One region of the Massilia sp. CFBP9026 genome, then DNA from elsewhere that is predicted to be linked to it. Evidence: predicted binding sites of a transcription regulator. Region 1 holds the regulator's gene; the other holds the start of a gene.

Region 1 (5,619 bases):
CCTGGGTCAGCAGCGGCTGTACCGCCAGCCAGCCCTGGGCGCCGCGGGCGCCCTGCTCGGCGATGGCGAAGATCTGCGATTCCGCCTCGTCGAGCATCTGCTTGACTTCCTTGCCCTGCGGATTGAAGGCATTGCCGGAAATCTCGTCGGCGACGGTGATCAGCTGGCGCAGGATGCCGCGGTCGCGCACGATCTCGGCGTAGCGGCGGATATTGGCGGCCGACGGCGTGTTCTGCGCCATCGCGTTCAGGTATTGCAGGCCACCCACCTCCTCGGCCTTGCCGAGCTGGTTGCAGGCTTCATAGACCGTGATCACGTCGGCCGGCTTGCCGGCATTGATCAGGCGGACCATCTGTTCGAAGATGATGCGGTGATCGTAACGGTAGAAGTCTTCCGCATGCATGAAGTCGGCGATGCGGTCCCAGGCGGCATTATCGCGCAGCAGGCCGCCAATGACGGACTGCTCTGCTTCGATGGAATGCGGGGGGATGCGCAGCGCTTCGATCTGCGGGTCTGAGGGTGCTGCGTTCATGGGCGGCATTATACCTTCTCCTGTCACACGGCTGTCATAATTGGTGAGTTTCAAAAGCAAAAAAGCCGGGAGAACCCGGCTTTTTTGTGTACAGCTTTTACTTCAGTTCAGCATTCGCTTAGGCAGCTTCGCCCACGACAGCGATGGTGATTTCCGACACGACGTCGGTGTGCAGGGCGACTGCAACCGGGAATTCGCCGGTGGTCTTCAGCGGGCCAGTCGGCAGGCGAACGGCAGCTTTTTCGACCGGGAAGCCTTGCTTGGTCAGCGCTTCAGCGATGTCGGCATTGGTGACCGAACCGAACAGACGTCCGTCGACGCCGGCCTTCTGGCCGATGGTGACGGTCAGGCCGCTCAGCTTGTCGCCTTGGGCTTGGGCGGCTGCCAGTTTCTCGGCGGCTGCTTTTTCCAGTTCGGCGCGCTTGGCTTCGAACTCGGCGACGGCGCCGGCGGTAGCGCGGCGGGCCATCTTTTGTGGGATCAGGAAGTTACGTGCGTAACCGTCCTTGACTTTGACGACGTCGCCCAGGTTGCCGACGTTGATGACTTTTTCCAACAGAATGATTTGCATGTTTTATCTCCAGGATAGCTGACGTAACCGATTAACCGTGGTGCAGGTCGGTGTACGGCAGCAGCGCCAGGTAGCGGGCGCGCTTGATGGCGGTGTCGACCTGGCGCTGGTAGTGCGCCTTGGTGCCGGTCAGACGTGCTGGCATGATCTTGCCGTTTTCCTGGACGAAGTCCTTCAGGGTGTCGACGTCTTTGTAGTCAACCTGTTCAACGCCAGCGGCGGTGAAGCGGCAGAACTTCTTGCGCTTGAACAGCGGGTTCTGCTGTTTGCGCTTGAGTTTTTCTTTAGCTTTGTTTTTGTCGAACTTTTTACCGAATGCCATTTGAGGCTCCTGTATATCTAAATTGCCGGTTAAGCGGCACTGAAATCAATGATGTGAAACACCAGGGCTTTGCTGTTGCGATTTTTTCGAGCAAGGAATCCATCGAAGCGGTAGCTGGCGCCCAGCTCGGCGCTGCCGAACCTGCCCGAAATCTCGCCCGCGGCGAACGCGGGGACTTCGAACTCGACCAGGCGATCGACCCCTGCCTCTCGCTGATGCGAACTGTGCATCAGGACGGCTGAAACGATCGGCACGCCGGCCGGGGTGTAGCGCAGTACGTCACGCTCGGCGATGGTCGCCACGAGCTGGAGCTGGTTCACCCGGTTCTTCTACTACTTGCTTGTTACGAATTCCTGGAAAAAATCTTAGGCAGCGGCAGCGGCAGCGGCTGGAGCAGCTGCTGCTGGAGCAGCGGCTTCTGCACGGTGGCTCTTGGCTGCGTCTTCGCGCTGCACCGATTTCATCATCGGCGACGGTGCGGTTTCTGCTTTCTTCATCTTGACGGTCAGATGACGCAGAACGGCATCATTGAACTTGAATGCGGTTTCCAGCTCGACCAGGGTCTCGTTGTCGCATTCGATGTTCAGACAGATGTAGTGAGCTTTTGGCAGCTTCTGGATCTGGTAAGCCATCTGGCGGCGGCCCCAGTCTTCCACGCGATGGATGTTACCGCCGCGGCTGGTCACCGTGGTCTTGTAACGCTCGATCATCGCCGGGACTTGCTCGCTCTGGTCCGGATGGACGATAAAAACGATTTCATAATGACGCATGCATTACTCCTTGAGGACGTTTTACATAAATGCCCACCTCGGCGTCAAGACGAGTGTGGGAAGGGAAAGCCCGCCAGTATAACCGGTGCCCGGAGCTTGCGCAACTACCAGCTCTGCACTGCCGGCGCGGGGACCGGCAGGCCTATGATGGATGAACTCGCCCAGCCAGGCTGCGGCGGCCAAGTTGTCTCCTGAAATGCAGCGCAACCCAAGGATGTCATCGATGAAACGTCAACTCACTGCCCTTGCCCTCGTCGCCGGCCTCGCCGTCGCCACCGTCGCGATCGCGAAACCGCAATACGGCTACATCATCACGTACTACTCCGACGCCAGCTACACCACCGTGGTCGGCGATGGCGAATTCACCTGCGCCGGCAAATGGAAACTGTATAACGGCGTCAAGACCGACTTCTATCTCGAGTCCAACGAAACCGAGTGCTGATGCACTGACCATCGTCACCCTCCGGTCGCCGCCCGGCGACCGGGCTCCGGCCGGGCTTGCCGAATCGACGCAAATGCCTGAGCTTTAACGAATATTTCCTGTTTTTTTATCGATTTCCCTTGCGCAGAGTAGAATACTGTACAAAAATACAGTTTACCTCTACAACCCGTTGCTGCAAGATATTTATGCTCAAGCTCACTGCAAGGCAAGAACAGATCCTTAACCTGATCAAGGAAGCGATCGAGAACACGGGTTTTCCTCCAACCCGGGCCGAAATCGCGGCCGAACTGGGCTTCCGCTCGGCGAATGCGGCCGAAGAACACCTGCAAGCCCTGGCGCGCAAGGGCGCGATCGAGATTTCGCCGGGCACCTCGCGCGGCATCCGCCTGGTCGGCGCCAGCGTCGAGCAGATCCCGATGCCGCCGCCCTCCCTGATGTCGCTGCCGCTGGTCGGCCGCGTCGCCGCCGGCAATCCCATCCTGGCGCAGGAACACGTCGAAGCGACCTATAACGTCGACACCGCGATGTTCGCGGCGCGGCCCGACTTTTTGCTCAAGGTAAAAGGCTGGTCGATGCGCGACGCCGGCATCATGGATGGCGACTTTTTGGCGGTCAAGAAAATCGACAGCGCCAAGAACGGCCAGATCGTGGTCGCCCGCCTGGGCGAGGAAGTCACCGTCAAGCGCTACCGCAAGACGGGCGACCTGGTCGAGCTGCTGCCCGAGAACCCGGACTTCAAGGTCATCGAAGTCACGCCCGACGAAGAGTTCGCGCTCGAGGGGTTGGCGGTGGGGCTGATGCGCAGCTGGAACTGATATAGCCGTCGATCCGTCGTTCCCGCGAAGGCGGGAACCCCAGTTTGCATGAGTCGCCGCCACAATAAGCGATCGTGGCAGCGCTGAGGGCTTGGGTTCCCGCCTTCGCGGGAACGACGTTTACAGGCAGTCTTTACTGCTTGGCCTTGTTGACCACCGAATTGTGCTGGTCCACGAATGCCTCGGTCGCGCTGCGCCAGGCGGCGAAATCGGCCAATACCATCTTCGAATTGACCTTCGCTCCCTCGGCGATGTTCTGGCGCACCTGCTCCAGGTAGGCGGTCGAGGCTTCGGTTTCCTGCTTGTTCATCAGCTTGGCGATGTCGGCCGGGATGCGCTTGGTCAGCGGCGATTGTTCGTTGAGATTGGTCACCATCTTGTTATAGCAATCCTGCCAGCCGGTCACGGCCTTGTTAACGCGCTCGATCTCGTCGTTCACCTTCGACACCGCCGGGATGCGCGGCGACGGGCAGCGGTACTCGCCCGACTGCAGGTCGGCGCCATCGTAGCCCTTGATCCAGTAATCGATCTCGGCGCGGCGTTCGCCACGCTGCTGCATGATCACGAGCGAGTCGGCGGCGACCTTGTTGCCCTTGGCGGCCGACTTTTCAAACCATTCCTTCGCCTTGGCTTCGTCGACCGCGCCGGCCTCGCCATACCAGTACATCTGGCCCAGTTGCTGCTGGGCCTGCGGATTGCCAGCGTTGGCCAGCTTGGTGTACAGCTTGAGCGCGCCCGCATAGTCTTTTTTCTCGAACAGGGCATTGGCGTCCTCGAGTTCGCCGGCGAAGGCGGCGCCACTGAACGCGACGGATACCGCGAGGGACAGGCAGGACAGGAATCGTTTCATGGGCATACCGTAAGGCTGAGCTGGTAAAAGTCCATGATAGCCGTGTTTTACGGCTGGGCTCAACCGCAAAAATGACAGGGCCGGCATTTGCCGGCCCTGTGATGACAGTTTTACCCCGCTTTACGCATCCAGCGCCTGGCGGAAGTCGCCCACCAGGTCATCGGTGTCCTCGATGCCCACCGACACCCGGATCAAGCCTTCCGCGATGCCCATGCTGGCGCGCCGCTCGGGGCCCATCTCGAAGAAGATCGTGTGCGCCACCGGAATCACGAGCGTCCGGTTGTCGCCCAGGTTCGAGGCCGGGATCGCGAGCTTCAGGCGATTCAGGTAGTCGAACGGGTCGATGTCATCTTTCAGCTCGAAGCTCAGCAGCGAACCGCCGGAGCGGAACAGCCCCTCGACGATCGCGTGCTGCGGGTGCGAGGCCAGGCCCGGATAATGGACGGCAGCGACGCGTTCGTCGGCTTCCAGCATCGTCGCCAGCGCCAGCGCATTGGCGCAGGTGCGCTCCATGCGCAGGGCCAGCGTCTCGGCGCCGACCGCGATGTGGTGCGCCGCTTCCGGCCCCAGCGCGGCGCCGAAGTCGCGCAGCGCCTTGGCCCGCAGCTGGGCCATGCCTTGCGCGGCGGGCGGCTGCTTTCTGAAGTTCTGGGCGATGTTCGGATACGCGGCCCAGTCGAACAGGCCGGTATCGGTCAGCGCACCGCCCAGTGCGATGCCGTGGCCGCCGATCGACTTGGTCAGCGAATTGACCACCAGCCCGGCATGCACGTCTTTCGGACGGAACAGCCAGGGCGTGGTCATCGTATTGTCGACCACGTACAGGATGCCGCGCGCACGGCACAGTTCGCCGATGCGGGCCAGGTCCGCCACTTGCGTGCGCGGATTGGCGATGGTCTCGACGAATACCAGGCGGGTGTTCGGCTGCAAGGCCGCTTCGACCTGGGCCACGTCGGTGGCGTCGACGAAAGCGACGTCGACGCCCTGCCCCGCCACCGTCTGCCACAGGCTGTTGGTGTTCCCGAACAGGAAGCTCGACGACACGATGTGGTCGCCGGTCTTGAGCAGCGCCTGGAACAGCGCGCCGATCGCCGCCATGCCGGTGCCAAAGCACAGGGTGGCGACGCCGTCTTCCATCTTGCTGATCTTGTCTTCCAGGGCCGACACCGTCGGGTTGCCCTGGCGGCCGTAGCGGAAGCCCGGCTCCTTGCCCTGGAACACCGACGCCAGCTGGCGCGCATCGGCATAGCCAAAGGCGACCGAGGTGTGCACCGGCTTGTGCAGCGAACCCTGCTCGATCGTCTTGCGGCGATCGTT
Region 2 (5,619 bases), on a different contig from region 1:
CGGCGATGGACGCGCCGCTGCGCGCCATCGTCGAACAGACCGCCAGGGTATTCGGCCAGGCGCCCTTCCCCCACTTCGACTACCTGGTGCCGCTGACGGACCGCCTGCCAGGACCGGGCGGCCTGGAACACATCCGCTCGGCCGAAGTCACGCTGCCGCCGGACTTCCTGGCCAACCGCGAAGCCTCGGCCGCGGAAATCGACCTGTTTGCCCACGAATACATCCATGCCTGGAACGGCAAGTTCGCCCAGCCCGCGGACCATCGCACGCCCACGCCCAACGTGCCCATGCAAAGCACGCTGCTGTGGGTGTACGAGGGGCAGTCCGAGTTCTGGGGGCGGGTGATCGGCGCACGCTCGGGCCTGCGCGGTTTCCAGGACACGCTCGATGCGCTGGCCCTGGACGCGGCCGCGATGGCGAACCGTCCGGGCCGCGCCTGGAAGGCGCTCGGCGACAGCGCGCTCGATTCGATCACGATGCCGGGCGGTGTCGGCGTCAGCTGGACCGACTGGCAGCGCCGTAAGGATTACTACGCCGAAGGTGTGCTGCTATGGCTGGACATCGACGGCATCCTGCGCGAACGCAGCCAGGGCAAATATGGGATGGACGACTTCGCCGCCAGGTTCTTCGCCGTGCAAGGAAAGACCAGCAAGGACTACACCTTCGACGACGTCTGCGCCACCTTGTCGAAGCTGGCGCCCTTCGACTGGCGCGGCTATCTCGAACAGCGCGTGCACGGCAATCGCGACGCAGGCCTGCTAGACGGCCTGGAACGCGCCGGCTACCGGCTGGTCTACAAACCGACGCCGAGCCGCTACGTCGAGCGCGCCCTGCAGGGCGAAGGAGTCCCCGACTTCAGCTACGGCCTCGGGATCGGCGTGAACGGCAAAGGTGTGGTGCGCTCGGTCGGCTGGAACAGCCCCGCCTTCAAGGCCGGGCTGGCGCCGGGCGCCACGCTGGTGGAGGTGGGAGGCGAGCCGTTCAGCATCGAGCGCCTGGCCGCGGCGGTGTCGCGCCGCGATCCGGCCGGCATCGCGCTCACCGTGCAACTGGATGGGCAGAAGCGCAAGGTCACGATCGCCTACGATGGCGGCTTGCGCTATCCTGCCCTGGAACGCATTCCGGACCGGGCCGATCGCCTGAAGGGGCTGCTGCAGGCGCGTTAGCCCGCCAGCGGCGCCGTCTTGCCAGCCCAGCTGCCTTTCATGAAGCGCGCCAGCAAGGGCTGGCGCGTCGGCGCCGGCGGTGGCAGCTTGGCGTCGACCACGACTGCCCACTGGTCGGCCAACTGTTCGCAGGTGGCGCGCAGCACGGGATCGATGTTGGGCAAGCGCGACAGCGCACACAGGTGGCGCTCGATCACCGAGGCCAGCTTGACGCACGGCTGCTCACCGTCGCCGCGCGTCGTGTAATTGGACATCAGGTGCAGGAGCGAAGCGACCAGCAACGCGTCCTGGCTGCGCGGCTCCGATGGCGTCGTGTGTGGGGTGGAAATGGTCATGCAAGCGTCTCCAAAAAAGCGGTTGCGGTCCGCAACGGTATAACGTGAATTGCAACGAGATGCGAATGATTCTCATTTCATTATTCACGCGTCACGCGGCGAAAGCAAGCGTTTTCGGCAAGCGAATCGTGGGCCGGCGGAGGTCGGGCGAAAGCGGGTTCTCTAAGGCAATTATTGCGAGAAATTACAGCCGGGTTTCACGCGCCGCGCGCAGGAATTCATCGAGCACTGGCGTGCAATCGAGCAGGTCGACGCCGCCGGCGCGGTGGAATTCGGGGTGCCACTGCAGGCCCATGACGAAGTTGGCGCGCTGGTAGCGGATCGCCTCGATGATGCCATCGGGCTCGGACATGGCTTCGACGCGGATGTCGCGCCCCAGATCCTTGACCGCCTGGTGGTGGATCGAGTTCACCATGGCCCGCTCGACCTTGGGGAACATGCGGCCCAGAGACGAGCCCTTGGGGAAGACGATGGCGTGGCGGTGCGCGTCATACACATCGTGCACGTGCGGCAGGGCCTCGGGCATGTCGGTGGCGACGTCCTGGTGCAGGGTGCCGCCGAAGGCGACGTTGATCAGCTGGCAACCGCGGCACACGCCCAGCACCGGTTTGCCGGCGTCGACGAATTCGTGCAGCAGTTCGAGCTCGTAGACGTCACGCGCGCGGTCGCCGCTCCACTCGGGCTTGGTCGGGGTTTCGGAATAGGTTTGCGGCGCCACGTCGGCCCCGCCCTGCAGCACCAGGCCGTCGAGGTGGCGCGCATAGTGGCGCAGGGTGATGTTGCTGGGGTGTAGCAGGCCGTTGGTATTCACGGTAGGGATCATGAATACCAGCACGTCGCGCGACATCACCCACTGGGCAATCGATTCCTCGAGATACTGCAGGTTCTTGCTGAGCAGCCCCTTGGCGCCGGTGGCAGGATGAAAAATGCGGGCCGAAACGCCGATGTGCAGCGTGCGCTGCATGAAATCGCGGTTGAAGCGTTCGCGCAGCGAGCGGAAACGTGAGGTGATGACCCGGCCGGCCAGGGCCACGGCATTGTCGCCATCGCGCAGGTAGCGGGCGGGACCGCGCGCGGTCTGGCCGCCGCTCGCGCGGCGATCGGGCACGCGCACGCGTGTTTCGCGGCGCTCGTCGACGTCCGCGGCCGGATCGTCCTTGCGCTTGATTTGATCGTCTTCAGCCATGGTTATTAATATAACTTCACCATTGCTTCGCACGATATAAAGTTGTTACAAAACGTCGCGTCCTCCCTACACCGGGAGATCCATCAGCTTCTGGAAGGTCAGCATCCAGTGGCGGCCGGCGACCGGCGTCGTGAGCAGGCCGCGCGCCCCGGCGCGGCGCGCACGCGCGCTATCGTAGTGAAAGGATTGCTCGACCAGGAACACCACCGGCGTGCGCTGCGCCCCGTCCTGCGACTTGATCGAGCTGCACACCTCATACGGTTCGATGCCGACCGCTGCCGTGTTGATCAGCACCAGCGATACCGGCGTTTCGTCGCACAGGCGCACCGCCGCGCACAGGCTGTCGGTCCATTCCACCGGCACCCGGCGCGGGCCGAGCACGCGCGCCACCTGGTTGCGCAGCTGGCACTCCTTGTCGACGATCAGGACGGCCCCATCTACGGGACCACGGCGCAGGCGCGTGTAGAATGCCGGCGTTTCGCAGTCCGGCGCCAGGCGCGGACGGCGGCGCCGCTCGGCCAGCACGCGCCGGACGGTGCGGGTACTCTGCTGCACCAGCACCTGGACCCGGGTATCGAGCAGTTCGGCCAGGGCTTCATACAGTTGCAGAGGGTCGATCGGCCGTGCCAGGGTGCGCCAGGGTTCGGCGCCGGGGTTGCCCGGGTTGCCGATCACGAGCGCCGGCTGCAGCGATCCCGGCGGCAGGCAGCCGAGCCGGGTCAGCGCGGTCGGGCTGTCGCCGTTGGCGATATACAGGTCCGGCTCTTGCAAACTATCGTCATGCAGGCAAGAATACGACGGCCCCACGCCCGGCGCCCGCGCCAGCAGGGCTTCGAGCCGCGCGCTTTCAGCCGGGGTAAACCCGATCAGGCGAATGGTGAACGGATAGCTGGACAAGTGCATCGGTAACGCCCCTCCCTGACATTGCCGTGATTATCTGGCTTAATCTAGCACAAACGTGCAAAGCGAAAAGCACGTCACAGCGCAAACTACTGTATATTTAAACAGTAAAAAAGCCTAACCTTTTCCTCCCGACAAGTTAGAATGCCGGAGCATTCGACAATCAATCTTCAAGATGGCCTCCAAGAAACCCGCTCCAGACTACAGCGAATCATCCATCCGCGTCCTCAAGGGACTCGAACCTGTGAAACAGCGCCCGGGCATGTACACCCGGACGGAGAATCCGCTCCACATCATCCAGGAAGTGATCGACAACGCCTCCGACGAAGCGCTGGGCGGTCACTGCAGGAACATCGGCGTGACCCTGAACCCTGACGGTTCGATCACGGTCGAGGACGACGGCCGCGGCATCCCGGTCGGCATCCACCCGGAAGAAGGCGTGTCCACGGTCGAGATCGTGTTCACCCGCCTGCACGCCGGCGGCAAGTTCGACAAGGGCTCGGGCGGCGCCTACGCCTTCTCGGGCGGCCTGCACGGGGTCGGCGTCTCGGTCACCAATGCGCTGTCGAAGCGCCTCGAGATCGAGGTGTGGCGCAAGGACGACCAGGGCAACGGCCAGCACAAGCTGGTATTTGCCAATGGCGACGTGATCGAGCCGCTCACTTCCAGCCCTGCCGAACGTGGCGGCAAGAAGAACGGCACCCGCGTCACCGCCTGGCCGGACGGTAAATATTTCGATTCCCCGAACATCCCGCTGGGCGACCTGCAGCGCCTGCTGCGCTCGAAGGCGGTGCTGCTGCCGGGGGTGACGGTTACGCTCACCAACGGCAAGACCGGCGACGTCCAGACCTGGCGCTACGACGAAGGCCTGCGCGGCTACCTGAACGAAGCGCTGGCGCAGAGCTCGAACGGCGAGACCCTGATCCCGCTGTTCGAAGGCGCGCAATTCGCCGCCGCGGGCGACGACAGCTTCGCCGAGGGGGAAGGCGCCGACTGGGTCGTGGCCTGGACCGAGGAAGGCGGCGTGGTGCGCGAGTCCTACGTCAACCTGATCCCGACCGTGAGCGGCGGCACCCACGAAGCCGGCCTGCGCGACGGCCTGTTCGGCGCGGTCAAGAACTTCGTCGAGCTGCACGGCCTGCTGCCGAAAGGCGTCAAGCTGCTGCCCGAGGACGTGTTCGCGCGCGTCTCGTTCGTGCTGTCGGCCAAGGTGCTGGACCCGCAATTCCAGGGCCAGACCAAGGAACGCCTGAACTCGCGCGACGCACTCAAGCTGGTGTCGACGTTTACCAAACCGCCGCTCGAACTGTGGCTGAACCAGCACGTCGAATACGGCAAGAAGCTGGCCGAACTGGTCATCAAGCAGGCCCAGTCGCGCCTGCGTTCGCTGCAAAAAGTCGAGAAGAAGAAATCGTCGGGCGTGGCGGTGTTGCCGGGCAAGCTGACCGATTGCGAATCGACCGACATCACCCGCAACGAGCTGTTCCTGGTCGAGGGCGACTCGGCCGGCGGCTCGGCCAAGATGGGCCGCGACAAGGAATTCCAGGCCATCCTGCCGCTGCGCGGCAAGGTGCTCAACTCCTGGGAAACCGACCGCGATCGCCTGTTCGCCAACAACGAGATCCACGATATCTCGGTGGCGATCGGCGTCGATCCGCATGGCGTCGGCGACTCGCCCGACCTGTCGGGTCTGCGCTACGGCAAGATCTGCATCCTGTCCGATGCGGACGTCGACGGTTCGCACATCCAGGTGCTGCTGCTGACCTTGTTCTTCAAGCACTTCCCTGCCCTGTTCGGCAACGGCAATATCTGCATCGCGCGTCCGCCGCTGTACCGGGTCGACGTGCCGGCGCGCGGCAAGAAGCCGATCCAGAAGCTGTACGCGCTGGACGACGGCGAACTGCTGGCGATCGAAGACAAGCTGAAGAAAGAAGGCCTGAAGGAGGGCGTGTGGAGCATCTCGCGCTTCAAGGGCCTGGGCGAGATGAACGCCGAGCAGCTGTGGGAAACCACCATGAACCCGGACACGCGC

What was found. Region 1 encodes LexA, which represses DNA repair genes until DNA is damaged. Its sites were predicted from a motif close to ACTGTATNNNNATACAGT; they were not measured.
Region 2: SOM28_RS05160 (DNA topoisomerase IV subunit B) is a predicted target of LexA. The motif match lies at 3,679-3,696, and genes of this name have one in related genera.

What each region holds. Positions count from the first base shown of each region.
Region 1 is NZ_JAXCWH010000006.1:100,275-105,893, reverse strand. It holds gene SOM28_RS15910 (replicative DNA helicase) at 1-541, opposite strand, end outside; gene rplI (50S ribosomal protein L9) at 651-1,103, opposite strand; gene rpsR (30S ribosomal protein S18) at 1,135-1,425, opposite strand; gene priB (primosomal replication protein N) at 1,455-1,745, opposite strand; gene rpsF (30S ribosomal protein S6) at 1,791-2,195, opposite strand; gene SOM28_RS15885 (hypothetical protein) at 2,419-2,637, shown strand; gene lexA (transcriptional repressor LexA) at 2,823-3,452, shown strand; gene SOM28_RS15875 (tetratricopeptide repeat protein) at 3,586-4,302, opposite strand; gene SOM28_RS15870 (cystathionine gamma-synthase family protein) at 4,423-5,619, opposite strand, start outside.
Region 2 is NZ_JAXCWH010000002.1:226,281-231,899, forward strand. It holds gene SOM28_RS05140 (M61 family metallopeptidase) at 1-1,166, shown strand, start outside; gene SOM28_RS05145 (hypothetical protein) at 1,163-1,501, opposite strand; gene SOM28_RS05150 (gamma-glutamyl-gamma-aminobutyrate hydrolase family protein) at 1,686-2,687, opposite strand; gene SOM28_RS05155 (response regulator) at 2,754-3,590, opposite strand; gene SOM28_RS05160 (DNA topoisomerase IV subunit B) at 3,763-5,619, shown strand, end outside.